Regions from separate parts of the Mesorhizobium sp. M1217 genome, predicted to be linked through region 2. Evidence: predicted binding sites of a transcription regulator. Region 2 holds the regulator's gene; each other region holds the start of a gene.
The links. The regulator PhoB, encoded in region 2, activates phosphate uptake and scavenging genes when phosphate is short. The targets are predictions, from matches to a motif close to TGTCATNNANCTGTCAT.
Positions count from the first base shown of each region.

Region 1: the regulator PhoB is predicted to act here: its motif matches at 2,702-2,718, upstream of NKH37_RS04320 (alkaline phosphatase D family protein).
Region 3: the regulator PhoB is predicted to act here: its motif matches at 5,985-6,001, upstream of NKH37_RS10950 (PhoX family protein).

Region 1 is NZ_JAMYMA010000002.1:330,899-340,597, forward strand. It holds gene typA (translational GTPase TypA) at 1-528, opposite strand, end outside; gene NKH37_RS04315 (hypothetical protein) at 727-1,008, shown strand; gene NKH37_RS04320 (alkaline phosphatase D family protein) at 1,055-2,629, opposite strand; gene NKH37_RS04325 (MFS transporter) at 2,994-4,277, opposite strand; gene NKH37_RS04330 (TetR/AcrR family transcriptional regulator) at 4,360-4,965, shown strand; gene NKH37_RS04335 (hypothetical protein) at 5,063-5,653, shown strand; gene ppa (inorganic diphosphatase) at 5,671-6,201, opposite strand; gene NKH37_RS04345 (GNAT family N-acetyltransferase) at 6,317-6,823, opposite strand; gene NKH37_RS04350 (TPM domain-containing protein) at 6,941-7,579, opposite strand; gene NKH37_RS04355 (TPM domain-containing protein) at 7,590-8,432, opposite strand; gene NKH37_RS04360 (TPM domain-containing protein) at 8,485-9,294, opposite strand; gene NKH37_RS04365 (LemA family protein) at 9,380-9,699, opposite strand, start outside.
Region 2 is NZ_JAMYMA010000002.1:73,366-83,064, reverse strand. It holds gene NKH37_RS03045 (hypothetical protein) at 1-182, opposite strand, end outside; gene NKH37_RS03040 (DUF2865 domain-containing protein) at 516-1,508, shown strand; gene NKH37_RS03035 (hypothetical protein) at 1,600-1,953, opposite strand; gene pstS (phosphate ABC transporter substrate-binding protein PstS) at 2,615-3,676, shown strand; gene pstC (phosphate ABC transporter permease subunit PstC) at 3,736-4,722, shown strand; gene pstA (phosphate ABC transporter permease PstA) at 4,726-5,577, shown strand; gene pstB (phosphate ABC transporter ATP-binding protein PstB) at 5,574-6,377, shown strand; gene phoU (phosphate signaling complex protein PhoU) at 6,410-7,117, shown strand; gene phoB (phosphate regulon transcriptional regulator PhoB) at 7,134-7,823, shown strand; gene NKH37_RS03000 (ROK family protein) at 7,833-9,077, opposite strand; gene xylF (D-xylose ABC transporter substrate-binding protein) at 9,364-9,699, shown strand, end outside.
Region 3 is NZ_JAMYMA010000005.1:277,489-287,187, forward strand. It holds gene NKH37_RS10925 (cytochrome ubiquinol oxidase subunit I) at 1-552, opposite strand, end outside; gene NKH37_RS10930 (ABC transporter ATP-binding protein) at 816-1,742, shown strand; gene NKH37_RS10935 (ABC transporter permease) at 1,757-2,518, shown strand; gene NKH37_RS10940 (MarR family winged helix-turn-helix transcriptional regulator) at 2,656-3,147, shown strand; gene NKH37_RS10945 (GNAT family N-acetyltransferase) at 3,144-3,824, shown strand; gene NKH37_RS10950 (PhoX family protein) at 3,926-5,917, opposite strand; gene NKH37_RS10955 (hypothetical protein) at 6,121-6,459, shown strand; gene NKH37_RS10960 (phosphatase PAP2 family protein) at 6,474-7,175, shown strand; gene NKH37_RS10965 (helix-turn-helix domain-containing protein) at 7,494-7,763, shown strand; gene NKH37_RS10970 (SulP family inorganic anion transporter) at 7,945-9,657, shown strand; gene NKH37_RS10975 (SMP-30/gluconolactonase/LRE family protein) at 9,671-9,699, opposite strand, start outside.

The DNA of each region.
Region 1 (9,699 bases), 260 kb from region 2:
ACCTTCGGGGTTTTCGGAGACCCAGCCGTCACGGCCCGAACCGTAAAGGATCGGGAAGTCGAGCTGCTCGTCGGTCGCGTCAAGCGCGGCAAACAGGTCGAACACCTCGTTGACCACCTCGACGTGGCGAGCATCCGGCCGGTCGATCTTGTTGATGACGACGATCGGCTTCAGTCCGACCTTGAGCGCCTTGCCGACGACGAATTTGGTCTGCGGCATCGGCCCCTCGGCGGCGTCGACCAGCACGATGGCCGAATCCACCATCGACAGGATGCGCTCGACCTCACCGCCGAAGTCGGCGTGGCCGGGCGTGTCGACGATGTTGATGCGGGTGCCCTTCCAGTCGACCGAGGTCGCCTTGGCCAGGATGGTGATGCCGCGTTCCTTTTCGAGATCGTTCGAATCCATGGCGCGCTCGGCGACACGCTGGTTGTCGCGGAACGAGCCGGACTGTTTCAGGAGCTGATCGACGAGGGTGGTTTTTCCATGGTCGACGTGCGCGATGATCGCGATATTGCGGATTTTCATGTTTTGGTCTCGGGAGCGTTGCAGGCAGCAGGCCAAAAGGCGCTGCCTCTTTCGGTTGGGCGGCTCATACAGGGTTTTTCGCAATTGCGAAAGAGGAGGCGAGTCACCAAATAAAGTCACCAAATCTTAAATGTCTTGGTGTGAAGTGGAATTATTAACCAAGGCGGAACCTTTCATGGTCCGGGCAGTTCGAATTTCATGATCGACGCAGGCAGCAGATTCCGGCCGATTTTGGCATGTAGCGCACTCGCCGTCCTCCTCGCGGCAGGCGCGGCGCAGTCGGCCGCGTCGTTCAAGGAGACGCGGACTGCCCTGCCGTCCGACAAGCGGTCGGCGGAGCAGCTTTTTGCCGATGCTCCCGATGGCGTCGACCCGGTGGTGACCGGGCCAGTCAGCGCCGCCTTCAAGCAAAGGCAGCAAAATGCCGGATGCGACAGCGCCGTCTGGCCCAACATTCCCGTCGTCTGCTATCCCGATTGATACACGTCCTACCCTCGGGCTGGCCCGAGGATAATGGTGCAGTCGCTCACGCCGACCGCACCGGATCGAGCGTGACCTTGTAGAGTTCGCTGTCGTCGCGATCCATCAGCCGCACCGTCAGCTGCTCTGTAGCGCCATCGATATCGACAAGTCCGAAGAACTGCAGGCCGGCCGACGGCGGCAGGTTCTGACCCTGCTCGGCAGTCGGTGCCTTGATGAACTTCAGCTCCGGGCCGAAGGTCATGTCAAAACCATTCGGTCCGAACGTGCCTGAATGGATCGGACCCGAAACGAATTCCCAGAACGGATTGAAGTCCCGGAACTGCGCCTTGTCCGGATTGTAGTAATGCGCGGCCGTGTAATGCACGTCTGCGGTGAGCCAAACGGTATTGCTGATGCCCGCGTTCTTTATATAGCGAAGAAGGTCGGCAATTTCCAGCTCGCGCCCCTTGGCCGGGCCATTGTCGCCATTGCTGACTGCCTCGGCCCCGACCTTCTTGGTACCGTCATTCCAGACCACGAGGCCGAGCGGCATGTCGGCGGCGATGATTTTCCACGTCGCGTTGGAATTTGCCAGCTCACGCTTCAACCACTTAATCTGCTGTTCGCCGAGGATGCGCGATTGCGGCGTCATCGTCTCCTGCATACCCGGGCCGTTGGGGCCGCGGTAGGAACGCATGTCGAGGAAGAACACATCGAGCAGCGGCCCATAAGCGATCTTGCGGTAGACGCGGCCCGGCTCCGACAGTTCGTAGCGGATCGTCGTCATCTCGTGGAAGGCGCGCGCAGCACGTGCCGCCAGCACATGGATCGATTTTTCGGTGTAGCGGTCGTCGGCAGTCAGGTCCTTCGAGTCCGACCAGTTGTTAAGCACCTCATGGTCGTCCCACTGATAGAAAGTCGGGCAGATGGCACTGAGCGCAAGAACGTTCTTGTCCATCATGTTGTATTTCCACTGCGCCCGGTATTCGTCCAGCGTCTCGGCAACCTTGCGCTTTTCGTCGATCAGCACTGTGTTTTTCCACTTGTCGCCATTGGGCAGGTCGACCTCGTCCTTCATCGCACCATCGGCATAGACCGTATCGCCCGAATGCAGGAAGAAGTCGGGCGTGTGCTTGGCGATCGTGGCGTAGGTCTTCATGCCGGTCTCGTCGATGCCCCAGCCTTGGCCGGCGGTGTCGCCCGACCAGGCGAAACGAATGTCGCGCTTCGAGGCAGGTGCCGTGCGGAAGCGGCCGACGATCGGCTCCGAAACGGCGTTGATGTCGGCAAGATCGGCCGCGACCATGCGGTAGAAAATGTCCTGGTCGGAGGCGAGATCGGTAAGCAGCCGCTTCACCGTATAGTCGCTGGCCGGCGACGTATCGAGCGGCGCCAGGCGGACGGCATTGGCGAAATTTTCCGTCGACGACACTTCGAACATGACGCGCGACGGCCGGTCCGTGCGCGTCCAGACCATGCCGCTGGTCGCGTCGACATCGCCGGACTGAATGCCATGGGTGAAGGCCGGGCGCTGATTGGCGCGCGAGTAATAGGGAAGGGCGAGACCCGAGGCGCCGACCAGGCCAACGGCGCTGGCCGACGTGACGAAAGCGCGCCGCGTCATTGAAATCTTGTTCATGGCTGTCTCCTGGATGGCGTTGAACGTCGCCGCCAAGCTCCAGCTTCAATGTTTCAGGCACATTTCGAAACGATGAAGGTTTTCTGACATCAACAAGCGGGAAGGCTGGACCGCTCGGCGGCGAAGCTGTTGATCTCCCCCCTTGCGGGTCCCTTGCGGGGGAGATGGCCGGCAGGCCAGAGGGGGGCGCTGTCCCGCCGATGTACAAATCAGAAAGAAATCAGACGGAGCAGCGGAGTTTGGGCAGAACATTGCGTAAAGTCGGAGGCTGGCGAACCTTCGCGCCCCCTCTGCCCTGCCGGGCATCTCCCCCACGAGGGGGGAGATCGGCAATTTGGCCGACGGCATCTCCTGCAACGAGAAGCTATGCCGCCTGCGGTTCAGGATCGAACGCCGGGCGGCTGGTGTTGATCAGCAGCGAGATGCAGGCGGCGGCTATTGCCGTCATGCCGGCGATCAGGAAGGCAAGCTCGTAATTGCCCTGCAACTCACGCATAGTGCCACCGAAAAAGGCCGCTGTCGCTGCGCCGACTTGATGGCCGGCGACGATCCAGCCGAAGACGATCGGCCCGCTGCGGTCGCCGAACGCCTCGTTGGAAAGCCGCAACGTCGGCGGCACCGTGGCGATCCAGTCCAGTCCGTAAAATACTGCGAAGATGATCAGGCTGGTCGCCGAGAAGCCGGAATAGGGCAGATAGATCAGCGACAGGCCGCGAATGCCGTAATAGATGCCGAGCAGCTTGCGCGGGTCGAAACGGTCGGTGAGCCAGCCCGACAGCGTCGTGCCAATAAGATCGAAGATGCCCATCATCGAGAGCAGGCCTGCGGCCTGCACTTCGCCGATGCCCATATCGCCGCAAAAGGCGATCAGGTGCGTGCCGACCAACCCGTTGGTGGTGAAGCCGCAAACGAAGAAGGTGGCGAACAGGTACCAGAACACACGCGTACCGGCGGCGCGGCGCAACGTGCTCAGCGTATGCGCGAGGAAATTGCCTTGCGCGGCCGGCGGCGACGGCGGCACGTCGTCGGCCTCGGCACCGTAACGCACCATGCCAATCGCGGCCGGACGCTCCGGCACCAGCATGTAAACCAGCGGCACCAAGGCGGCGGTGGCCACGGCAATGGCAATGGCGACCGGCTTCCAGCCACCCGACTGGGCGAGCGAGGCGAGCAGCGGCAGGAAGACCAGCAGCCCGGTGGCGCTGGACGCCGACATCAGTCCCATCACCAGGCCGCGATTGGTCTTGAACCAGCGGTTGACGATGGTCGCGCCGAGCACGGTGGCGACGGCGCCCGAGCTGATGCCGGAAAACACGCCCCAGGTGAGGAGCAGATGCCACGGCTTGGTCATTAGTAGGCTGAGCGCAGTCGATCCCGACATCAACAGGAGCGCGGCAAGCAAGGTGCGGCGCAGCCCGATCCGCTCCATCAGCGCCGCGGCAAACGGCCCGGTCAGGCCATAGAGGAAGATGCCGGTGGCCGCGGCCAGCGAGACGACGTCGCGCCGCCAGCCGAAACTATTCTCCAGCGGCAGCATCATGACTGCCGGTGCCGAACGCAGGCCCGCGGCGATCAGCAGGCAGAGGAAGATGACGGCGACCACGACGAAAGCGTAGCGCTGGCCAAACGGGCGGGATTGAGCTATCATGTTACTGACCGGTACGTTTCAGGTGTGCGGAACATACGTACCGACCGGTAACATTGTCAACCAGGCAATCGGCAAACCAGACATGAAAAGCATTGAACCAACGATCAAGGAGAATGGCGCACCGGTGCCTCGCGCCGCCGAACGGATTCTCCAGGTGGCGCGCGACCTGTTCTACCGGCAAGGCATCAGGGCGATCGGCGTCGACGAGATCGTACGGCGTGCCGGCGTCACCAAGCCAAGCCTCTACCGCAGCTTTCCGTCCAAGGATGAGTTGGCCGCATCCTATCTTCGGCACTATGACCTCGAATTCTGGGAGCGCTTCGACGAGGCGGTGAATGCCCATCCCGGCGATCCGCGCGCGCAGATCGTCGCCTTCCTGACGCGTGTCGGCAAGCGCACGCAAAGGCCCGACTATCGCGGCTGCGGCATGACCAATGCCGCGGTCGAATATCCCGAACACGGCCATCCGGCCCGCGTCGTGAGCGAGGCCAACAAGCAGGAATTGCGCCGGCGCCTGCGTGCCATGGCGGCGGCGATGGGCGCCGGCGACGCCGACACGCTGGGTGACGGGCTGCTGCTCCTGATCGAGGGCGCCTATATCAGCGGCCAGTTGTTCGGTGCCGGCGGACCGGCGCAGTCGGTGGCCCGCAACGCCGATCTTCTGATCGAGGCAAGCTTGAGGAAATAGCGTTCCGTTTACCAGGTCACTGTGAGCAGCCTGACTTCGTCTAGGCTGCTGCTGAATTTGACGGTACGCTGCGGCAGCCCGAACGGAGTTGTCCGCCATGCGCGCTCTTTTGATCCCGCTTGTCCTCGCCGGTTTCTGCCAGGCGGCTCGGGCTGGCGACATATCCAGCGTCTATACCGATCTCGTCTGGGAGAAGGACTGCGTGACTTATGCCCAGGCGGAGGAAGGCGACGGCGACTGGGCCGACCTCGCCTGTTCGGGCTATGGCGGCTACCCGGTGATGGTTTCCTACGACGACGCGCGGGAATCTCTGTTCTACGGGTTTCCACCTGGCGACATGACCACGGTCTGGGAAAGCTTTTCCGGCCTCAACTCGGCTGGACCCAAAGTCGAGTGGCGTATCGAAACCAAGGGCGATATGGCCGTTCCTTTCGCAGTCATCCATCGTCGCTCGATCAGCGATAGCGAGGGCGAGAACAAGTCGACGGAAGTGCTGATCGTCGCCAAGGTTGCCCAGCCTGGCGCCCACGAAGGCTGCACGATCGCTCTTGTGCTCGCCACCGGCAATCCCGCCGCCAACGATCAGGCGCGCAAGCTTGCCGACGAGAAGGCACGCACCTTCGCCTGCGGCAAGGACAAGCGTGTGGTGATCGGCAACACGCCCGATTTCGGCCGCGTCGACAACTGACGATTTGCGCCCGTTAATTACTTGCGCTTGGCCCGCTCGATTGCCTCGACGATCATCTTCTTGGCATAGGCGGCATCGTACCAGCCCTCGATCTTGACCCATTTGCCGGGTTCGAGATCCTTGTAGTGCTCGAAAAAGTGCTGCACCTGCTGGCGGGTGATATCAGGCAGCTGCGTGTATTCGTGAACGTCCTCATAGCGCAAGGTCAGCTTGGGCGAAGGAACCGCGATGACCTTCTCGTCCTGGCCGGCATTGTCCTCCATCACCAGCACGCCGATCGGCCGCACATTGATGACGCAGCCCGGCACCAGCGCGCGTGTGTTGCAGACCAGCACGTCGATCGGGTCGCCGTCGCCCGACAGCGTGTGCGGTACGAAACCGTAATTGCCGGGATAGCGCATCGACGTGTGCAGGAAGCGGTCGACGAACAGCGTGCCGGCCTCCTTGTCCATCTCGTACTTGATCGGCTCACCGCCGATCGGCACCTCGATAATGACGTTGACGTCCTCGGGCGGGTTCTTTCCGCTGGCAATCGCTTCGATACGCATCGCTTTATCCCTCTCTCGATTGAAGATCGATAGCGGGCGACGGCGAATGGTGCAATGCGGCGAATGGTACTGGGGGATCGTCCGAACCGAAACCGGTCGGATCATGCGCTGGCCGTCATTCCCAGACGAAAGCGACCTTCTTCAGCGCCTTCTGCTCGAATATCTCGACGCCCTCGGCCACATCGCGACCGCCGGCGCCGGCATAGAAGGCAAGTGCGTTCTGATTGTCTTCCAGCGCCCACACGACCATGCCCTTCAAGCCATGGTCGGCCAGCCGTGCCCGTGCCGCCGAGAACAGCCGGCTGCCGAGCCCGATGCCTTGATATTCCGGCCGCAGGTAAAGCTCGTAGATCTCGCCCTGCTGCCTGAGTTCGCGGGCACGGTTCTTGCCGATCGTCGCGTAGCCGGCAATTTTGCCGCCGATTTCGACGACCAGGACGGTGGCGGCGCGGCGAATGGCATTCGCCCACCAGTCGGCACCGCGGCGGTTGATCATCGATGTCAGAGTGCGGTGTGGGATGATGCCCGAATAGGCGCCGCGCCAGGCCTCGAGATGCACGTCGGCAATGGCGGCTGCATCGCGCGGCTCGGCTTTCCTGATGTCGATGCTCAGCGTATTCATGATTGGTTAACCATAAACCCGCGGCGCCCGATTGCAAGAGTCCGGTCAGCCACTGCGATGCTTTCGCACAGCCGAACGGTGCGTCCTTGAGACGCTGCAAAACCGCCTTTAGCGAGATCAAATCTCGACCAGATGGTCGTCCAGTTCGTTGCTGTCGCCGGTCGACACCGGAAAATGCTCGGCCAGTACCGCACCGACCGCTTCGACCGCCCTGACGAAGCCGTCGGCAAGCCGATCGTCGCCGGCATGCGCCGTAAGGTCGCGGACGACACCGTCCCAGACATGCTGGCCGACACGAGAATCGATGCCGCTGTCGGCGACCACTTCAGCATAGCGCTCGGCGATCGAGACGAACACCAGCACGCCGGTGCGCGCCGCGGTGCGGTGGACGTTGCGGGCGAGGAACTGCTTCATCGCATTGGCGTGGGCGGCCTGGTAGCGCAGCCGCCTCGGCACCAAATGGATGCGCAATGCGGGCAATGCCCACAACAGGATGAGCACACTGGCAAGCGCCAGAAGCTCGGCTATGACGAAATGCGGCAAGCGGATCGACAGCCACCAGGCTTCCAGCCCGTAACCGACGGCGAGGCTGACGACGAGCATGCCGAGCATCGCCATGAAGGCGGCCGGGAAGAAATAGCCGTCGCTTGCATGCGCCACGACGCAGTAGATCTCGCCGTCGGTCTTTGATTCGGCAGCGCGGATCGCATCGGCGATGCGCTCATGATCCTCGGGGCTGATCGGTCGTGTTGCCATGATTGATGTCTCACCAGCTTCCTGAAGAACCGCCGCCGCCGGACGAACCGCCGCCGCCGGAAAACCCGCCGCCGGAACTTCCTGACGACCAACCACTGCCTGAACTTCCCGACGACCAGCCACTGCCGGACGAGGTCCCCGACGTCCAGGCACCGCCACCGGAGGGTGACGAACCTGGCCCGCGGCCGTAGCGGAACGTCATGCCCAGCCACTTGTACACGCCCGGCGACAGTTTCGTGCCGAAGATCGGCGGCAGGAACGCCATTGCCAAGCCGCCGAAGAACATCGTCGCCCACAGGATGATGAACAGCATGAAGATGGGATCGACAGGATTGTCATTCGCCGGATTGCGCTTGCCGCGCGCCTCCAGCTCTTCGGGATTGCCTTCCAGCACCATGATCATGTCGTCGACGGCCTTGCTGATGCCGCCTGAGAAATCGCCGGCACGGAAGGCCGGCACCATGTCGTTTTCGATGATCAACTTGGTGTGCAGGTCGGTCAGCGTGCCTTCAAGCCCATAGCCGACCTCGATGCGCATCTTGCGGTCGTTCGGCGCCACCAGAAGCAGCACGCCGTTGTTCTCCTTCGCCTGGCCGAGTTTCCAGGCGCGAAACAACCGGTTGGCGTAAGGCTCGATCTCCTCGCCGTCGAGGCTGGGAATGGTCGCGACGACGATCTGGTCGGACCCCTTGGTCTCGAAATCGGCAAGCTTCTGCGTCAGCGCCACCTCGGTCGCGGCATCGATGATGCCGGCATTGTCGACGACCCGTCCGGTCAGCGCCGGCAATTCGGCGGCGAAGGCCGCGAAGCCGAACAGCAGCACCGCTATGGCCAACAGTGCGATGCCGGTCATTTTGATGAAACGGCCGGATTCCACCGGGCTGACGGCGTGTCTTGTCATCTCGTCACCAGCTTCCCGAGGAGCCGCCGCCGCCGGACGAACCGCCGCCGCCGGAAAACCCGCCACCGCTTGAACCCGACGACCATCCCCCGCCGGAACCTCCCGACCAGCCGCCGGACGACCGCCGGCTCGGCTCGAAGGTCATGCCCAGCCAGCGATAGCGGCCGGGACCGATCTTCTGGCCGAAGATCGGCGGCAGGATGGAGGCTGCGAGGCCGCCGAAAAAGATGATTGCCCAGATGGCTATGAAGATGGTGAAGAACAGATCGTCGCTGTTGAACGGCGGCTGCTGGTTGCGTTCGCCGCGCGCTTCCAGCTCTTCGGGATTGCCTTCCAGCACCATGATCATGTCGTCGAGGGCCTTGCTGATGCCGCCGGAGAAATCGCCGGCACGGAAGGCCGGCACCATGTCATTTTCGATGATCAACTTGGTGTGCAGGTCAGTCAGCGTGCCTTCAAGCCCATAGCCGACCTCAATGCGCATCTTGCGGTCGTTCGGCGCCACCAGCAAAAGCACGCCGTTGTTCTCCTTCGCCTGGCCGAGTTTCCAGGCGCGAAACAACCGGTTGGCGTAAGGCTCGATCTCCTCGCCGTCGAGGCTGGGAATGGTCGCAACGACGATCTGGTCCGAACCCTTGGTCTCGAAATCGGCAAGCTTCTGCGTCAGCGCCGCCTTGGTCGCGGCATCGATGATGCCGGCATTGTCGACGACCCGTCCGGTCAGCGCCGGCAATTCGGCCGCGAGAACGGTGAGAGGGAGGAGGAGAAAGCTTAGAACGAAGCCAAAAAAAATCCGGCCGGCATTTCTTCCCACCCCCCTCTGTGGGGAGATGGCCGGCAGGACAGAGGGGGGTGGGACGGAGTACAAGGCCAACGGGAACAGACCCGCTAAGCGCCGTTCACCCGCCCTGCTGCGTGCCGAAATCGACCTTCGGCGGCTGCATCTTGTCCTCCTCGATGGTGAAATTCGCAAACGGCTGGTTGCCGCGGAACCACAAGGTCGCCCAGATCACCGACGGGAAGGTCCTCAGCGTCAGATTGTACTCTCTCACCGCCTGGATATAGTCGCGGCGGGCGACCGTGATGCGGTTCTCGGTGCCTTCGAGTTGTGCTTGCAGCGCCAGAAAGTTCTGGTTGGCCTTGAGATCGGGATAGTTCTCCACCACCGCCAGCAGGCGCGACAGCGCGCTGGTCAGGCCGGCCTGGCTGTCCTGGAATT
Region 2 (9,699 bases):
GCCAGTTCCGGCATTTCGAAGACATAGTCGCTCCAGGCCGATTCCGGAATCTGGCCGGCGAGATAGCACTCCAGCAAAAGCCTCTGCTCGTGGTCGAGCGGCCTCGGTGTGCGTTCATGGTCCAGCCCAAGTGAATGGAACAGATTCCTGGTCAGGCCCGCGACAGTGAAATGAATCGACATTTGCGGTCTCCTCCTTTGGCCGCTCAACGCCGAACTTGGGGCTAAGGTTTCAGCAACGGCCGGCCGGTAACGCCGGATTGATCGCGGTGCGGAACCGGCCGGGTGCTTCAAACTTCGCCGTGGCGCGAGTTCGCCGGCGTTGCTGCCGGTTCGTCTCAATCTTGAAATAAAAATGTAATATTGAATTTACGCCAGTGGATATAATACACTAGAACTAAAGTCTCTGGTGGCGGGGCGGTCTACTTCAATTAGGTAAAACTGATTTAGCCAGTACTTATCCATAGTCGACAAAGAAATCCTGTTCTCGGCGCAACAAGGACAATGGTCGCTCCAATGACGCGCTTCTGGCTTCTCACGATTCTGATGCTGGTGTCGGCAATAGCCGTTGCGCTCGGCACGTCCTCCTCCTATGCGGATAGCTGCGGCGCGATCAGGAGCCAATTGCTTTCGGCGGGGCGTGGCGCCGGGACCAGCCCCGAGCTTGCCCAACTACGCCGGCAACTCGCCGCGATTCAAAGGCTGGAGAGACAGCGCCGATGCACGGCGAAAACGGCCGGGTTCTTCTTCAACCCCTGCGCCGACCTCGTAAGCAGCAAGGCGGAGGTGCAACGGCAGATCGCCAGACTGTCGAATTCGGGCAGGGACACCTCCGGCCTGAAGGCCAGGTTCGTCGCGCTGGGCTGCGCCGCCCCCGCTGCCAAGAAGCAGCAGGCGCAGCAAGACCAGCCGCCGGCGCAGCAGCGCACAGCACCCAAAACCCAGTCCGCAGGCGCAACAATGGGTGGCAATCGGATGCTGTTTTGCGTTCGCTTGTCGGACGGATATTTCTTCCCCGCGCCAAAATCGCAGTTCGCCAAGAACGACGATCTGAAGGAAACGGTCGATCAGTGCCGCTATATCTGCGACGATGCCGGCGTCGAACTCTATACGCTGAGCGATGCCACCCGCGAGACCGAAGAGATGATCGCGCTCGAGACGCAAAAGCCCTATGTGGAGCTTGCGACCGCCTTCAGGTACCGCGACGACGCGAACTTCAAGGCCTGCGACGTCAAGCGCTATTACCAGCGCGTCGCCGAACTCAGGGCACGAACCGTGACACCGGCCAACATGAGCAACGCCATCATTCCGTTGCCGACGGCAAAGCCGGATTTTGGCAGCGTCGCGGAAATTCCTGAATCCGGGATCGAAACCGCCGGTACCGCTCTCGCAGGGGCAAAAACGCCGGTTGCCGAGGTGCCAGGGGCTGCCCAGCATCAGTCGGTCGAAAGAGCGATCGGCGCGCGGCCGGTGAGAGTGGTCGGGCCGGCCTTTTTCCCGGCGGACTGACCAGGGCGGGCGATGTCCCGAGACGGCGAACGGCTGGCCGGATAGCCGCTTCAAGGCCTACAGCCGCACGTATCGACCGACGGCCGGTTGGTTATTCGCAGACCATGCGGGCCCGTTTGCCGGGCAGGCTGACATTCCTGCAGGTGAGCGGCTTCGCCGGCTCCGATGACAGCATGGGCGGGTTGGCGACGACCTTCCTTCGTGGCGCTGCAACGGAAGCTGCGCTCCTGCGCACCGCCGGCCTTTTCGGCGTTTGAGGCGCCACAGGAAAGACATCGGTCTCCAGCTGCGACTGTTCGGCTTGCGCCTGCGGAGAAGGCCGGTCCCAGAAACGGCGAACATCGAGCGGCTTGGGAATGATCACGGTGCCGTCATAGCTGCGCGCGCAGCCGGTTCCCAGAAGCAGCGCCAGGCACAGGAAGACAGGCAGAATCCGTCGAAACATCAGCAACACCCCTGCAAGCTTATAACGCTGCTTCGGCCCAACCGACAACCGGCGGAATAGTGCAGAGGGAGTAGGTAAGGTGAAGTAGAAATCGCCGCACTTCCAGTCGAAGGCCCCGCTCGAAAGATCGATCGCCGGGTCGGGCGCGGATGGAGGTCCAGCGCGAGGCGAATTAAAACCTTGCGATTCGTCACCGCTTCCAGCGTAAGGCCATGGTGCGATCGCACCATACCCAATGGCGCGCTCAGTCGCGACAATGGGATATTCGAAGTTCCGCTCCTCCAGTTACGGGCGGGAGCAGCGACCGCCGGCAAGAAACAGGGTCAGATTTACCCCAACGGACCTGTTTCGGCGATGGCGCGGCCATGACACGTTCTGGCTGCATGCAACGCGCTCCCGTCCGGCTTTTTTCTTCTCAAGGTCAGTGGCTGCTATCGTCGAGCGGACAAAGCCGGCCGGAATTCACGCAAGCTGCTGATTCCAGCGGCAAACCGCGGCCCATGCCGACAAAGCCCGCGGCCGTTCCTTCTTAACCCGGCTGGACGACGTTACCGGAGCGACATGAAACTGTCATGCGACTGTAATAATCGGGGGCTATTGGCCTCAGCGGGCGCCGGAGGAATGGCGCCGAGAGACCATATTCCGAACAGGAGCAGGCCACATGAGACATTTCATCCGCTCGGCGGCCGTTGCGATTGCAATGGCTGCGGCGACGACTACCCTCACCCTGTCCGCCGCGCTCGCCGCGGACATCTCCGGCGCCGGCGCCACCTTCCCCTACCCGATCTATGCGAAGTGGGCCGACACTTACAAGAAAGACACCGGCATTGGGCTTAACTATCAGTCGATCGGTTCCGGCGGCGGCATCAAGCAGATCAAAGCCAAGACCGTTACCTTCGGCGCTTCTGATGCGCCGCTGAAAGGCGAAGAGCTTGAATCGTCCGGATTGGCTCAGTTCCCGATGGTGATGGGCGGCATCGTTCCCGTCGTCAACCTCGAAGGCATCAAGCCGGGCGAGTTGGTTCTCGACGGCCCGACGCTGGCCGACATCTTCCTCGGCAAGATCACGAGCTGGGATGACGAGGCGATCAAGAAGCTCAATCCCGACGTCAAGCTGCCTTCGCAGGCGATCGCGGTCGTTCACCGTTCCGATGGGTCGGGCACGACGTTCAACTTCACATACTACCTCGGCGACGTCAGCGCGGACTGGAAAGAAAAGGTCGGCGTCGACAAGGCCGTGGAATGGCCCGTGGGCATCGGCGCCAAGGGCAATGAGGGCGTTGCCAACAACGTCTCCCAGACCGGCGGCGCGATCGGCTATGTCGAATACGCCTATGCCAAGCAGAACAAGCTCACCCACACCGATATGATCAACAAGGACGGCAAGAAGGTCGAACCCACCGCGGCGGCATTCTCGGCGGCAGCGGCCAATGCCGACTGGAGCTCGCAGCCGGGCTATGGCGTCATCCTCGCCAACGAGCCGGGCGCCGAGTCCTGGCCAATGACGGCGGCGACGTGGATCCTCCTGTACAAGAAGCCGGACGACGCGGCGACCACCGGCGAAGCGCTCAAATTCTTCGCCTGGGCATACGACAAGGGCGACGAGATGGCCGGCGAGCTGGACTACGTTCCGATGCCCGACAAGGTGGTCGAGAGCGTCAAGGCCATGTGGGCCAAGGAAGTCGTCGGCAGCGACGGCAAGCCGCTCTACTCGGCTATGTAATCTCCTCCAGGGAGGGCGTCGACGGCGCCCTCCCTGTTGCCTTCAATCGCGAGGACCCAATGACCATCGCTTCCGATGCCATGCTATCATCTGCAGCCCGGGCCAGGGAAGCTACGGTGCGGCGCTTCGCGCTCACAGACGCCATATTCCGCGGACTCACCCGCGCTTCCGCAATTCTTGTGCTGGTCATCCTCGGTGGTGTCGCAATCTCGCTGTTTGCCGGCTCATGGCAGGCCCTGTCGTCCTTCGGGTTCTCTTTCCTGACGACTGAAAGCTGGAATCCGGTAACGGAAAAATTTGGCGCGCTGGCGCCGATCTACGGCACGCTGGTCACGGCGGCCATCGCCATCCTGATCGCGGTTCCGATCGGCATCGGCATTGCCGTGTTTCTCACCGAACTCTGCCCGCGCCCGCTCAGGCGCCCGATCGGCATAGCGGTCGAGCTGTTGGCCGGCATTCCCTCGATCATCTACGGCATCTGGGGCCTGTTCGTGTTCGCGCCGTTCCTGCAGACGACGATACAGCCCTTCATCATCAACATCTTCCACGGCGTGCCGGGACTATCCAGCCTTTTCGCCGGCCCTCCTTACGGCATCGGCCTTCTGACCTCGGCGCTGATCCTCGCCATCATGGTGCTGCCCTTCATCACCTCGATCACCAAGGACGTCTTCGATACGGTGCCGGCGGTGCTGAAGGAATCGGCCTACGGCATCGGTTGCACGACCTGGGAAGTGACCCGGCGCGTGGTCATTCCCTATACCCGCATCGGTATCATGGGCGGCGTCATGCTTGGCCTCGGCCGCGCGCTCGGCGAAACCATGGCGGTGACCTTCGTCATTGGCAACGCCCACCGCATCAGCGCCTCTCTGTTCGCGCCGGGCACGACGATCTCGGCGACCATCGCCAATGAGTTCACCGAGGCCGACGGCGATCTCTACACCTCCTCTCTGGTTTCGCTCGGCCTGATCCTGTTCGTCATCACTTTCCTGATCCTTGCCGCCGCCCGCTATATGCTGATGCGGATCGACGCCCGTACGGGAGTCTGACCGATGTCGACATCCTCATCGCTCCACAGCCGCCGCAAAGCCAGAAATTCGGTGATGATGGCGCTTTGCGTCGTCGCCGCCGGCATCGGGCTTGCCTGGCTGGCGCTCATTCTCGGTGCACTGGTCTATAAGGGCACAGCCGGGCTTTCGTTCGCGGTCTTCACCGAGATGACGCCACCGCCAGGCGAGGCCGGCGGCCTGCTCAATGCAATCGCGGGCAGCCTGCTGATGACGATCATCGCCGTTGTCGTCGGCACGCCGATCGGCGTGCTGGCGGGAACCTACATGGCCGAATATGGGCGTTTCTCGCGCATCACCACCGTCGTGCGCTTCATCAACGACATCCTGTTGTCGGCGCCGTCGATCATCATCGGCTTGTTCGTCTATGAACTGATGGTGCGGCCAATGGGACATTTCTCGGCCATAGCCGGCGCCGTTGCGCTTGCCATCCTGGTCATTCCGGTGGTCGTGCGCACCACTGAAGACATGCTCAACCTGGTGCCGAACGCGTTGCGTGAAGCCGGCGCCGCGATCGGCGCGCCGCGCTGGGTGGTGATCCGCTCGGTCGCCTACCGCGCCGCATTGTCCGGCATCGTCACCGGCATATTGCTGGCGATAGCACGCATTTCCGGCGAGACGGCGCCGCTGCTCTTCACCGCGCTCAACAACCAGTTCTGGAGCAGCAATATCAACGCGCCGATGGCCAGCCTGCCGGTGACCATCTTCCAGTTCGCTCTCAGCCCTTATGAGGAATGGCAGCAACTGGCGTGGACCGGCGCACTCATAATCACCCTGACGGTTCTGGGCTTGAGCATCCTCGCCCGCAGCCTTACCGGACGCAGAGAGGACAGATGACACAGATGTTGTCCCCGGACATGACGATGACCGAAACGGTCGCCGAGAAGACGAAGATCGAGGTCAAGAACCTCAACTTCTACTACGGCCAGAGCAAGGCGTTGAAGGACATCACCTTGTCGCTGCCCGAGCGCAGCGTCACTGCCTTCATCGGCCCTTCGGGCTGCGGGAAATCGACGCTGCTGCGTGTGTTCAACCGCATCTACGAACTCTACCCGAAGCAGACAGCCGAGGGCCAGGTGCTGCTCGACGGCAAGAACATTCTCGACCGCTCGCAGGACCTCAATCTCCTGAGGACCAAGATCGGCATGGTGTTCCAGAAGCCGACGCCGTTCCCGATGTCGATCTACGAGAACATCGCCTTCGGCGTCAGGCTTTATGAGAATCTGGGCAAGTCCGAAATGGACGGCCGCGTCGAACAAGCGTTGAAGCGGGCCGCGCTGTGGGGCGAGGTCAAGGACAAGCTCAACGCCAGCGGCTTGAGCCTGTCAGGCGGCCAGCAGCAGCGGCTTTGTATTGCCCGCACCGTGGCCGTGAAGCCGGAAGTCATTCTGCTCGACGAACCGGCTTCGGCCCTCGACCCGCTGTCGACTGCCAAGATCGAGGAACTGATCGACGAATTGCAAGCCGACTATACGATCGTCATCGTCACCCACAACATGCAGCAGGCGGCGCGCGTGTCGCGCCAGACCGCCTTCATGTATCTGGGTGAACTGGTCGAGTTCGACCGGACCGAGAAGATCTTCACGTCGCCCCGCGAGAAGCGCACGCAGGACTACATCACTGGCCGCTTCGGCTGAGCCGTTCCGATCATGCATATGAGGACAGGACCATGGGCGAACACACAGTCGCTTCTTTCGACGAGGATCTCGAGCAGATCAGCAAGCTGATCCGCGACATGGCCGACCTCGCCGGTTCGATGGTCGGCGGGGCGACCAAGGCCCTGTTGAATTCCGACAACGTGCTGGCGCAACGCGTCGTTTCCGACGACGCCATCATGGATGCGCGTCAACGCGAACTGGACGACCGCGCCATCACCCTGATCGCCAAACGCCAGCCGATGGCCCACGATCTTCGCCATGTGGTCGGAGCGATCCGCATGGCGGGCGACCTCGAACGCATCGGCGACCTTGCCAAGAATATCGCCAAGCGCGTGAGTGCGGTCGGCCTCAGCGCCACGCCGCGGGACCTGTCGCATTCCATCGACGCGATGGCGCAGCTGGTTCTCATCCAGGTGCAGGGTGTCATCGAGGAATATGCTGCAGGCGATGCGGCCGCGTTGGCCAAGCTGCGTGCCGCCGACGAGCGCATCGACGTCAAATACACGTCCGTGTTCCGCGAGCTGTTGACCTACATGATGGAAGATCCGCGCAACATCACCGCTTGCACGCACCTGCTGTTCTGCGCCAAGAATCTGGAGCGGATCGGCGACCATGTCACCAACATCGCCGAAAATGCGTATTATGTGCTGACCGGCGAGCAATTGCCGGTCAATCGTCCGAAGCAGGACGAAACGACAATGTCCGCACCGGTGACATGATGGGGGTGCCCAGCCGATGATCGCACCACGCATAATGGTGGTGGAGGACGAGGAGCCATTGGGTGTGCTGCTCCGCTACAATCTCGAATCCGAAGGCTACCAGGTCGAGGTGGTGACACGCGGCGACGAAGCCGAGATCCGTTTGCAGGAGAATGTGCCCGACCTTTTGGTGCTCGACTGGATGATACCAGCGGTTTCCGGCATCGAGCTCTGTCGTCGGTTGCGGGTGCGCCCCGAAACCGAGCGGCTGCCGATCATCATGCTGACCGCGCGCGGCGAGGAGAGCGACCGGGTGCGCGGGCTTTCGACCGGCGCCGACGACTATCTGGTCAAACCGTTTTCGACACCGGAATTCATGGCCAGGGTCAAGGCGCTGCTGCGGCGCGCCAAGCCGGAAGTGCTGTCCAGCGTGCTGAAGGTCGGCGACATCGTGCTCGATCGCGAATCGCACAGGGTCTATCGCAAGAAGAGCGAAATCAGGCTCGGGCCGACCGAATTCCGGCTGCTCGAGTTCATGATGCGGCATCCGGGCCGTGTCTTCTCGCGCAGCCAGTTACTCGATAATGTCTGGGGCGAGACAATCTACATCGACGAACGCACCGTCGACGTGCATGTCGGGCGGCTGCGCAAAGCCGTCAACAACGGCCGGATGCCGGATGTCATCCGCACCATCCGCGGTGCCGGCTATGCGATCAGGGAAGATTGACCCGCCTGGTCAGGCTACGTTCTTTCTGACGCTGGGCCTCATTTGCGCGCCCGGCGCGAAAATCTCCTGGTCGACGAAGCTTAGCGCCCGCATCGCGCAGCCTTCGCGGATCAGCGGCAATTCGTTCGGCTCTGTATCGAAGGAGATCGAGCCCGAATGCTGGCCGCCGGCGGTCTGGGCGATTGCCTTCCGCAAGGCCGGCTCGATCAGATCGAAGGCGGCGGCACTGGCGCCGACCATCGCGACCGGTGCCGGATCGATCAGCGCGAACAGCGAGCCGAGACCGAAACCCAGCGCTTCGCCGGCCTTGCGGTAGGCCTCGCGTTCCGGCCCATCTTTCTCGCGCGCCCGGGCCGCCAGTGCTCGCATGTCGGCGTCGCTGACGTCGGCGATCGGTTCGCTTTCTTCGCTCATCTGCCTGGCGTTGCGCCAGATGGCGTAGTTGCCGGCATAGGCCTCGATGCAGCCGCGCCGCCCGCAACGGCAGAGCGCGCCGCCCGGACGATGGATCATGTGGCCAAATTCGCCACCCGAGGAATGCGTCCCGGTGAACAGTTCGCCCTTCAGCACCAGCCCCATGCCGATGCCATGCGAAAGCAGGATGGCGATGAAGTCGTCGCGATAGCGATCCGGATTGCGCCAGCGCAAAGCCACCGCCATCATGTTGCAGTCGTTCTCCACCGTTGCCGGGATGCCGAATTCGTCCTCCAGCATGTCGGCAAAGGCGATGTCGGTCTGCGGCGTGATCGGCGACCACAGCATGGCGCGTGCAGGGGAGTCGGTAATGCCCTGAATCGCCAGGGCGATGCGGGCGACACTGCGGACGTCAAGGTCTGGATCCTGCAGCCGGCGCCGGACGATGGCCATGCATTCACGGATCAGCTCGTCGCGCGGCATGGTCAGCGTGTCCAGCCGGCGCTGTTCCTCGGCGACCACCTGTCCCGTATAGTCGATAATGGCGGCCGACAGGAAATTCAGCGACAACACCACGGTCAGCACCGCCGCCGCTTCCGGGTTGAGGGCGAGGCCGACCTGCGGACGACCGCGTTTCAACGAAACGGGCTCACTTGCCTTGCTCTCGGCGAGGATGCCTTCCCGTATCAGGTCGGAAGAGATCGCCGATATGGTCGAATGACTGAGGCCGGTAGTAGCTGCGATCTCAGTACGCGATGGCTGGCCGGCCCGGCGCACCGCCGAGATCACCATCGCCCGGTTGCGCCGGCGCAAATCGTCATGGCGGATTCCGACCGACATTGTTTTGCTTTCCTCCCGGTTGCCGCGGCCGCTCATGAACCGGAAGCCGTCGGTAATGTCCGACAAATAGTGTCGGACGCAGGCAAATAGTGTCAGATGCAGGTGGCGCTGTCATCGTTTATTCCGACGCTCGAAAAAACTCGCAGAGTCATCAAAATCCATCAGAATCGATGTTGACAGCAGCCGGAGATCGGGCCAGTATTTTTTCGAGGCTCGAAAAAATTAGAGCTTCTAAGCTGGTCTTTGAGCCAATTGGTCACGCCGTACGCGGCGCAGGGAGGATATGATGAAGAAATTCACGACCGCCATTCTGGCGGGTGTCGCCATGACGCTGGCGCTGGCGTCGGTGGCGCAGGCTAAAGACAAGGTCATCGGCGTTTCCTGGTCGAACTTCCAGGAAGAGCGCTGGAAGACCGACGAGGCCGCAATGAAGGCGGCCATTGAGGCCGCAGGCGACAAGTATATTTCCGCCGACGCACAGTCCAACCCCGGCAAGCAGCTCACCGACGTCGAGAGCCTGATCTCGCAGGGCGCCAGCGCACTGATCATCCTGGCGCAGGACGCCTCGGCCATCGGGCCGGCCGTGCAGAAGGCACTGGACGAAGGCATCCCGGTCGTCGGC
Region 3 (9,699 bases), on a different contig from region 2:
CATATGAACGAGCCGGTAGGGCATGGACGGATTGAAGACAACGGCCCACCAGTCGGTGGCGTGCGCAACACCATCGCGAATTTCGAAGCCGGCCGGCGTCTGCATCCACGAATTGAGGGCGATGATCCAGAAGGCGGACAGAGTGGTGCCGCCGGCTACCAGCACCGTCGCCAGCGTGTGGACGCGGTTTGAGACGCGGCGGAAGCCGAACAGCATGATGCCGAGGAACGCCGCCTCGAGGAAAAAGGCCGTCAGGATCTCGTAAGCCAGCAGCGGGCCGGCGATGTTGCCGACCGTCTCCATATAGCCCGGCCAGTTGGTGCCGAACTGAAAACTCATGGTGACGCCGGAAACCACGCCCATGGCGAAGGACAGCGCGAATACCTTAACCCAGGTGAAATAAGCGCGCATCCAGGCGGAGTCGCCTGTCGCGTTGTAGCGGAGCTTGAAGAACAGCAGCACCCAGCCGAGCGCGATGGTGATCGCCGGGAACAGGATGTGGAACGAGATGTTCGCGCCGAACTGTATGCGCGACAGGATGAGCGGGTCCATGGCGGCTCCAGCTGCTGCTTGTTTGTACAAGGATAGGCTTCATGCGCCGGGCGGTCAAAGCGGCGTCCCGCCGCGAGGCGGAACGCCGCAGTGCCGGTTAATCTGCTTTTGCGTGGAATTTTGCTGGACGACCAGGCGGGTGTTGCCTATTCCGGCGAACCTCGATGTCCAGAACTGTCAGGAGCGCCATTGACATCCGGATTTGCGCACCGACATTCAGCGGATTAAATCAACAACTCTGTTTCAAGCAGCCGTTTTCAGCCATGCAGCCGATCATCTCGATTTCCGGGGTCACGAAGACCTACGCCACCGGCTTCAAGGCGTTGAAGGAGATCAATCTCGATATCGTGCGCGGCGAGATATTTGCGCTGCTGGGGCCGAACGGCGCCGGCAAGACGACGCTGATCTCGATCGTCTGCGGCATCGTCAACCGCTCGTCGGGCACCGTCACGGTCGACGGCCATGACATCAACCGCGACTACCGCGCTGCGCGCGGCCTGATCGGGCTGGTGCCGCAGGAACTGACCATCGATGCCTTCGAGAGCGTGTGGGCGACGGTCAATTACAGCCGCGGCCTGTTCGGCAAGCCGGCGGACAAGGCGTTCGTCGAAAAAGTGCTGCGCGACCTGTCGCTCTGGGACAAGAAGGACGCCAAAGCGATCACGCTGTCCGGCGGCATGAAACGCCGGCTGATGATCGCCAAGGCGTTGTCGCACGAGCCGCGAATCCTGTTCCTCGACGAACCGACCGCCGGCGTCGATGTCGAGCTGCGCCAGGACATGTGGGCGATGGTGCGCCGGCTGCGCGAAGACGGCGTCACCATCATCCTGACCACGCACTACATCGAAGAAGCCGAGGCGATGGCCGATCGCGTCGGCGTCATCAACCGCGGCGAGATCGTGCTGGTCGAGGACAAGGCCGAGCTGATGCGCAAGCTTGGCCGCAAACGGCTTGTGCTGGAACTGCGCAGCCCGTTGGCCACCGTTCCCGATGCTTTTTCGCACTACGCGCTGGAGCTTTCGCCCGATGGCGGGCAGCTGACCTATACCTATGACAACCAGAGCGAACGGCCGGGCGTCGCCTCGCTGATCCGCGAGCTCGAGGCGGCCGGCATCCAGTTCCGCGACATCGATACGGAAAACAGCTCGCTCGAGGAGATCTTCGTCAATCTGGTGAGGAAACAGGCATGAACCCGCGCGCGGCCATGAACCTTCATGCGGTATGGGCGATTTATCGGGTGGAGATGGCGCGCGCCCTTCGCACTGTGCTGCAGAGCATCGTTTCGCCGGTCATTTCGACGTCGCTCTATTTCGTCGTCTTCGGCTCGGCCATCGGCTCGCGCATCACCGAGATCGACGGCATCAGCTACGGCGCCTTCATCGTGCCGGGGCTGATCATGCTGTCGCTGCTGACGCAGTCGATCTCCAACGCCTCCTTCGCCATCTACTTTCCGAAATTCGTCGGCTCGATCTACGAATTGCTGTCGGCGCCGGTGTCCTATCTGGAGATCGTCATCGCCTATGTCGGAGGTGCGGCGACAAAGTCGATCGTGCTTGGCCTGATCATTTTGGCGACGGCCTCGCTGTTCGTGCCGCTGACGATCGAGCATCCGTTCTGGATGCTCGCTTTCCTGGTGCTGACGGCCGTGACCTTCAGCCTGTTCGGCTTCATCATCGGCATCTGGGCAAGAAGCTTCGAGCAGCTGCAGCTGGTGCCGCTGCTGATCATCACACCGCTGACCTTCCTCGGCGGCAGCTTCTATTCGATCAACATGCTGCCCGGCATCTGGCGCACGGTGACGCTGTTCAACCCGGTGGTCTACCTGGTTAGCGGCTTCCGCTGGAGCTTCTACGGCAAATCCGACGTTTCGGTCGGCGTCAGCCTCGGCATGACGGTGGTCTTCCTGCTTGTCTGCATAGCGATCGTCGCCTGGATCTTCAGAACCGGCTACCGGCTGCGCAACTGATCGATTGGCCTTGCCAGGCAAAGCAGCCTTATCGATCAACGGAAACAGCACTGAGTGCAGCCCCTGCGACGATAGCCCCTTGACCTTCATGTTTGGTTATATATCATGTTATGATTTATCGCGAGGCGGATTGGCCTATGGAAGACGTCGTACGATCGCTTGGCTTCCTGTGCCTGGGCAGCAGGATGAAGCGTATAGGCGAGCAACTGCAAGCGGAGGCGCAGCGCCTTCTCGACCGGCTGGATGTTCCGGTTCAGGCGAGCCAGTACCCACTGCTGGCCGCGCTCGACAGGCTCGGCCCCCTGCCTGTCGGGGAACTGGCGCAATCCCTTGGCATCGCGCAGCCAGGCGTAACGCGAAGCGTCTCGCTTCTCGCCGAGTTGGGATTGCTCGAGGTCAGTCCGTCGATCGATGACCAGCGGCGCAGGATCGTCTCCCTCACCAGGGACGGCCGGCGGCTGGTCGATGTCGCAAAGCGCGAGGTCTGGTCGCGCATCGAGAACGCCGTCGCGGATCTGTGCGCGGATCTTTCGGGGCCGCTTCTCGATCAGTTGGCCGCCATCGAGGACGGCCTCGCCGCGGCTCCTCTCGACCGTCGTGCACCAAAACCGAGAGATGCCGTGCAATGAAACACCTGCTTGACCGCCCGATCTGGAGCGCGCTTCAGACGCGACATCAGGCCTTCGCGCAAGGTGGAAACCTCGCCAGGCGATATCGGCCGTTGATTGTTCCTTTCGCCGCCACTGGCGCGGACGACGCGGAAAGCCTGCGGGCGCTTGAAAAGCTTGTCTCCCCAGGCGAGAGTGTGATCCTGCTTCAAGCGGACGCCATTGCTCTGCCCACGGGGCTTTCCGCGACGTCGACCGCAGCCGGGGTTCAGATGATTGCCGAGCAGCCGTTGCAGATCGTCTCCGACCAGCGCGTGCAACGTCTGACGCGAGACGACGCCGCTGAGATGCTGGCTCTGGCGTTGGTCACCAAGCCTGGCCCATTCACGCTCGAAGCCTTGAGCCTGGGCGATTTTTGGGGTGTGAAAATCGAGGGCAGACTTGCGGCGATGGCCGGCGAGCGCATGAAGCAACCTGGCTATACCGAACTCAGCGGGGTGTGCTCACATCCGGAATTTCGCGGCGGTGGCCTGGGCAAGCTGTTGTCAATATTCGTGGCAAACCGGATAGTGGCACGCGGCGAAGTTCCCTATCTCCACGCCTATGCCAGCAACGCCACGGCCATTAGATTGTACGAGTCCATTGGCTTCAGGTTGCGAAATACAATGAATGTGGCCGTGGTTCAGCGCACCGAATGATAGTCGGCGCATGATGCGCAGCATGGATGCATCCCGTATCGGAAAGGAAGGATTTCGTATCGCCGAAATCCTTCCTTGAGACTGCAAGACCTTGCTGCGTGTCAGACCGCGATCTTGCCACCACCTTGCCTGGTGATGGCAACGACCGCCGGCCGCACCGGCATGTCCGGCTTGAAGTCGGGCCAGCGGGTCGACAAATCCTCATAGTAGGACGGACGGCCGAAAGCCTCCCAGTCCTCGCCACCGTCGCCTGGATGCTGGACGGCAACGAAAGCGGTCTGGTCGTCCGGCGCAAACAGGGGACCACACATTTCGGCGCCGATCGGCACGCGGAAGAACAGTTTTGAGGTCGCCCGCGCCGGCCCTTCCGTATCGACCGCCCACAGACCGTCGGTGCGGCCAGTGGCCTTCGGACCCTGACCGTCGGTGGCGACCCAGAGGCGGCCGGTCGAATCAACCGCGCAATTGTCCGGCATGCCGAACCAGCCATTGGCCGTGGTTGCGGTCGAGAAGGTGGCGCCGACTGCCGCAACCGAGGGATCACCGCATTTCAAGAGCACCTCCCACTTGCCCTTGGTGGCGGCAAAATCGCCACCGTCCTCGACGATCTCGATGATGTGGCCAAAGGCATTTTCGGCACGCGGGTTGGCGGCGTCGACCTGATCGGCCTTGCGCTTCGAATTGTTGGTCAGCATGACATAGACCTTGCCGTTGGCGGCATTGGGCTGGATGTCTTCAGGGCGGTCCATCTTGGTGGCGCCGAGCAGGTCGGCGGCGCGGCGCGTCTCGATCAGCACGTCGGCCTGGCTGGCAAAGCCGTTCTCCGCCGTCAGCGGCCCTTGGCCGAAGACGATCGGCAGCCATTCGACCGAACCGTCGTCGGCAAACTTGGCGACATGCAAGGTGCCGTCGTCGAGCAAATCCATATTGGCGGCGCGGTCGTCCGGATTGAACTTGCCTGTGGTGACGAACTTATAGACATAGTCGAAGCGCTCGTCGTCGCCGAGGTAGAAGACGACACGGCCATCCTTGGCGACGATCGATTCGGCGCCCTCATGCTTGAAGCGGCCCATTGCGGTGCGCTTCTTCGGCACCGAAGTCGGATCCTGGACGTCGACCTCGACGATCCAGCCAAAGCGGTTCGGCTCGTTCGGCTCTTTGCCGATGTCGAAACGGTCGTAATGCGCTGCCCATTCATAAGCACCTTCGGGAATGCCGAGCCGCTTGTAATTGGCCGCTTCCTTGTGGCCTTGCGGCAGCTCGCCCGAGAAATAGCCGTGGATGTTCTCCTCGGCCATGACATAGGTGCCCCACGGCGTGACGCCGCCGGCACAATTGTTGACGGTGCCGACAACTTTCGTGCCGGTCGGGTCGGCGCTGGTCTTGACGCGGTCGTGGCCGGCGACGGGGCCGGACAGCGCGATCTCGGTGTTGGAGGTGATGCGGCGGTTGAGCTTGCCGTCGCGAACGACCTGCCATTTGCCGGCTTCCTTGCGGATCTCGACAATGGTGCCGCCATGCGCGGCCATCTCGACGTCGACTTGTTCCTTGCTGAGAGGCGCCTGCTTGGCTTTGCCATCGACGATGGTGACGAGGCCCGGAAACATCAGGTGCGGATTGGTGTATTCGTGGTTGACCACCAGCAGGCCGTGCTCGGCCGAGCCGTCGATCGGGATATAACCGACATAGTCATTGTTGTAGCCGAATTGTCTGGCCTGGGCTTCCGCCGACTGTTTTGTCGGATCGAATTCCGGCGAATCGGCGAACAGCGGATCGCCCCAGCGCAGCAGCACGTCGGCGTCATAACCGGGTGCAACGTGATGCTTGTCGTCGATGCCGGCCTCGAGCTCGTCGAAAGCGAAGGCGGAGCCTTCGGCGGCGCGGGCGTTGTCGGCGGTGATCAGCGCCAGCGGGCTGACGGTAGCGGCTATGGCCGAGACGGCAAGCGAGCCCTTGAGGAAGCCGCGGCGCGAGAACCGCGCGGCGATGATCTCACCCATGGTGCGGTTGTCGCTGGGATTGGCTCCTGGCCCATCGTTTTCCTCGAGCAGGCTGGTGCGGAAATGGGCGTCAGGGGTGCGATGTTCGGTCATAGGGGCCTGCCTCTGGCTGGATGGATTGCTGGAGCGTGTTGCCTGGCCAATCCGGTATCGCCGGCAGGTCACAGTTTGATGACATGCCGGCTAATTGCCATCTGCGATTTCGTGCCCAACATCAGCCCCGCTTGACCGCGACCGGCGCTTCGGAAACAAGAGCTGCGGCAGGCGCGCAAGGACCGCATCGGGAGGAGCAAAAAGTGAGTTTCTGGGGACTTGGGCAGCTCTGCATTTCGACAGTGATCTTCCTGCTTGCGGCGACGGCGGCGAAGCAATGGGGACTGGCGCCGAGCTTTGGCAAGATCGTGCTGACGTTGGCGCTCTATTCGCTCGGCAATCTGATCATGCTGAGGCTGATCCGTGAATTCGGCATGTCGGTGTCGTTCAGCCTGTCAGCGGTGATCCAGCTGGTGTCGGTGAATGTGGTGGCGCTGGTCTTCTTCGGCGAGCGCGTCAATGCCTTGCAGGCGACCGGCATCGTGCTTGCCATCGCAGCTGTGGCGCTGATCACGCTCGGACCCTATCTGCAAAGGCTGTAACTGCGATCGGGCCGATGAAGAAGACCGCAAGCAGACTGCGCAACTGGCTGGAGTTCCCGGTTCTGCTGGCCGGGCTGATCATTGCCGGCGGGCTGTGGGGGTTCGAGGAGCTAATGGAGATGGCGCGGGCCACTACGCCGCATGCCTTCGATACCGAAATCCTGCTTGCCTTCCGCAAGGCCGGCCAACCCGACAATCCGATCGGACCGGCGTGGCTGGAAGGAGCGATGCGCGACATCACCAGCCTCGGCAGCGCCAGCGTGTTGGTGCTGATCACGGCAGCAATGATCGTCTATCTGCTCCTCATCCGCAGGCCAGGCGCGGCGCTTCTCATGTTCATCGCGGTAGCGGGCGGCCAGGTCCTGTCAAGCGTGCTCAAGTTCGATATAGATCGGCCGCGCCCCGATCTGGTCTCGCATCTCGCCGACGTGGCATCACTTTCGTTTCCGAGCGGCCACGCCATGCTGTCGGCGGTGACATATTTGACGCTGGGCAGCATGGCGGCGCGGTTTTTGCCCGGGCGGACAACGAAGATCTATGTGCTCGGTCTGGCGGTGCTGACGACGGTGGTGGTCGGCATCAGCCGCATCTATCTCGGCGTCCACTGGCCCTCCGACGTATTGGCCGGCTGGTGCGCCGGCTTTGCCTGGGCGATGCTGTGCTGGCTTGCGGCCCGGTTCCTGCAGCGATGGCTCGGGCGGGCCGGCGGCACCTGACTCATGTCAGTCGATTTGCGGTCAAATCAGCCTGTTGATCAGGCCATGACCGCAGCCTGCCAGCAGGAAAACCATCGACAGCAAGGCTGTCGAGGTCGCCAACGCATTGAATATCTTCACCTGCTCATCCTTTTTGAGTCGTTGCCTGTGAAATCGGGATCGCAATGGATGTCCCGCCAAACGATGCCGAAATTGTAGCATGCTAGCGCATCGGCTGGCAAAGAGTGCTGCATGTTTCACATATGCAAGATGATGCTTGAACCATCATAATGAAGGTATTACACGTGATATCGCAGACTCAGACGGGGGTTATGGCCGATGATCACTGCCGCGCAGATGCGTGCCGCGAGGGCGCTGGCCGGCATCGATCAGAAGACGCTCGCCGAGCGCGCCGGGGTTTCGCTTCCAACCATTCAGCGCATGGAAGCGAGCGACGGCGTGGTCCGGGGCGTGGTCGATACGCTGATGAAGGTCATCCAGGCCCTTGAAGAGGCCGGGGTCGAGCTGATCGGCGACAACCAGGCGAGCGAGCGTGGCGGCAGGGGCGTTCGCCTCAAGCCTGTCACGCCGCAGAACCCGCAAGGCTGACGGTACTGCCGCATCGCCGAAAATCGAAATCGATTTTCGGATAGTCCAATGCGCGGTTCAAAAGTGTTGGAGCGTACCTGTGCGTCGATTTGGACGCACGCCGCTCCAAGTCGCGACGGCGACCGCCGACAGTCCTGCCGACGATCCCGCCGCCTCCTTGGTTTCATGGGGAAGGCACTCGATGGATCAGACCCGGCGGGCAGTGCATCAACCGGCACGGCCGACATTTTCCGAACTGTTCACGCCGAAGCTGGTGACGGTGCTGCGCGAGGGCTATACGCTCGCGCACTTCAAGGCGGATGCCATCGCCGGGCTGACTGTCGCCATCGTGGCGCTGCCGCTGTCGATGGCAATTGCCATTGCTTCAGGCGTGACGCCGGAGCGCGGGCTCTACACCTCGATCATTGGCGGCTTCCTGGTCTCGGCGCTTGGCGGCAGCCGTTTCCAGATCGGCGGCCCGGCCGGCGCCTTCATTGTGCTGGTGGCTGCGACGGTGGCGCGAGTTGGCGTCGACGGCTTGCTGCTGGCGACGATGATGGCCGGCCTGTTCCTGCTTGCCATCGGCTATCTCAGGCTTGGCACCTACATCAAGTTCATCCCCTATCCGGTGACCGTCGGCTTCACCGCCGGCATCGCCGTCATCATCTTCTCCGGCCAGATCGTCGAACTCTTCGGGCTGAAGCTCGCCGGCAAGGAACCGGGGCCGCTGGTGCCCAAGCTGATGGCCATCGGCGAGGCGGCCGGAACGATCAACCTCGGCGCAACCGCGGTGGCGGCACTGACCATCATCACCATTGCGCTGTTGAAGCGGTTTCGGCCGAAGTGGCCGGCCATGCTGATTGCCATCGGGCTGGCATCACTCGTCGTGGCATTGCTCGCCATGCCGGCCGAAACGATCGGCACGCGCTTCGGCGGCATCCCGCGCAGCCTGCAATGGCCGGCCTTCCCGCCGCTCAGCCTCGACAGGATAATCGACGTGCTGCCGGACGCCATCGCCTTTGCGCTGCTCGGGGCGATCGAATCGCTGCTGTCGGCCGTCGTCGCTGACGGCATGACCGGAAGACGGCATCGCTCCAATTGCGAGTTGGTGGCGCAGGGCTTCGCCAATATCGCCTCCGCCTTGTTCGGCGGTATCTGCACCACCGGCACCATTGCCCGCACCGCGACCAATGTACGGGCCGGCGCGCATGGACCGGTCTCAGGCATGATGCACTCGGCCATCCTGCTTGCCCTGATGCTGGTGGCGGCACCGCTGGCCAGCTATATCCCGCTTGCGGCACTTGCCGGCGTGCTGGCGGTGGTGTGCTGGAACATGTTCGAGAAACAGGCCTTCGCCACCTTGCTGCGCGCCTCGCGCGGCGATGCGCTGGTACTGCTGGCGACGTTCCTGATCGTCATCTTCCGCGACCTGACCGAAGGCATCGTCGTCGGTTTTGCGCTGGGCTCGATGCTGTTCATCGACCGCATGGCCAAGAGCATCGCGGTGGAGGCGGACCATCAATCCTTGGTCCAGGAAGACGTTGCCGACCGCGCCAGCGCTTATGATTCCAGCGAGGCGAGCGATGCCGATACCGTCGTCTACCGGATATCGGGCGCCTTTTTCTTCGGCGCCGCCTCGACCGTCGGCACGGTGCTGGACCGCATCGCCGACCAGCGCAGGAACTTCATCCTCGACTGTTCGGCGGTGCCGTTCTTCGATTCGACGGCGGCCAATGTTATTGAGGGCGCGGCCCACAAGGCCAAGCGCGCCGGCGTTCGCTTCATTATCTCAGGCGCTTCACCGCAGACACGCCGCATGCTGATCAACCACGGCGTCAAGCGGCCGCTGGTGACTTATGCCGCCTCGATCACGGATGCGCGGGCGCAGCTGAAGAAAGCCGCGCCCGCCGCCTGAGCCGATGGCTGGCTTAGTCGAGGCCTAACGCCGCGATCTCTC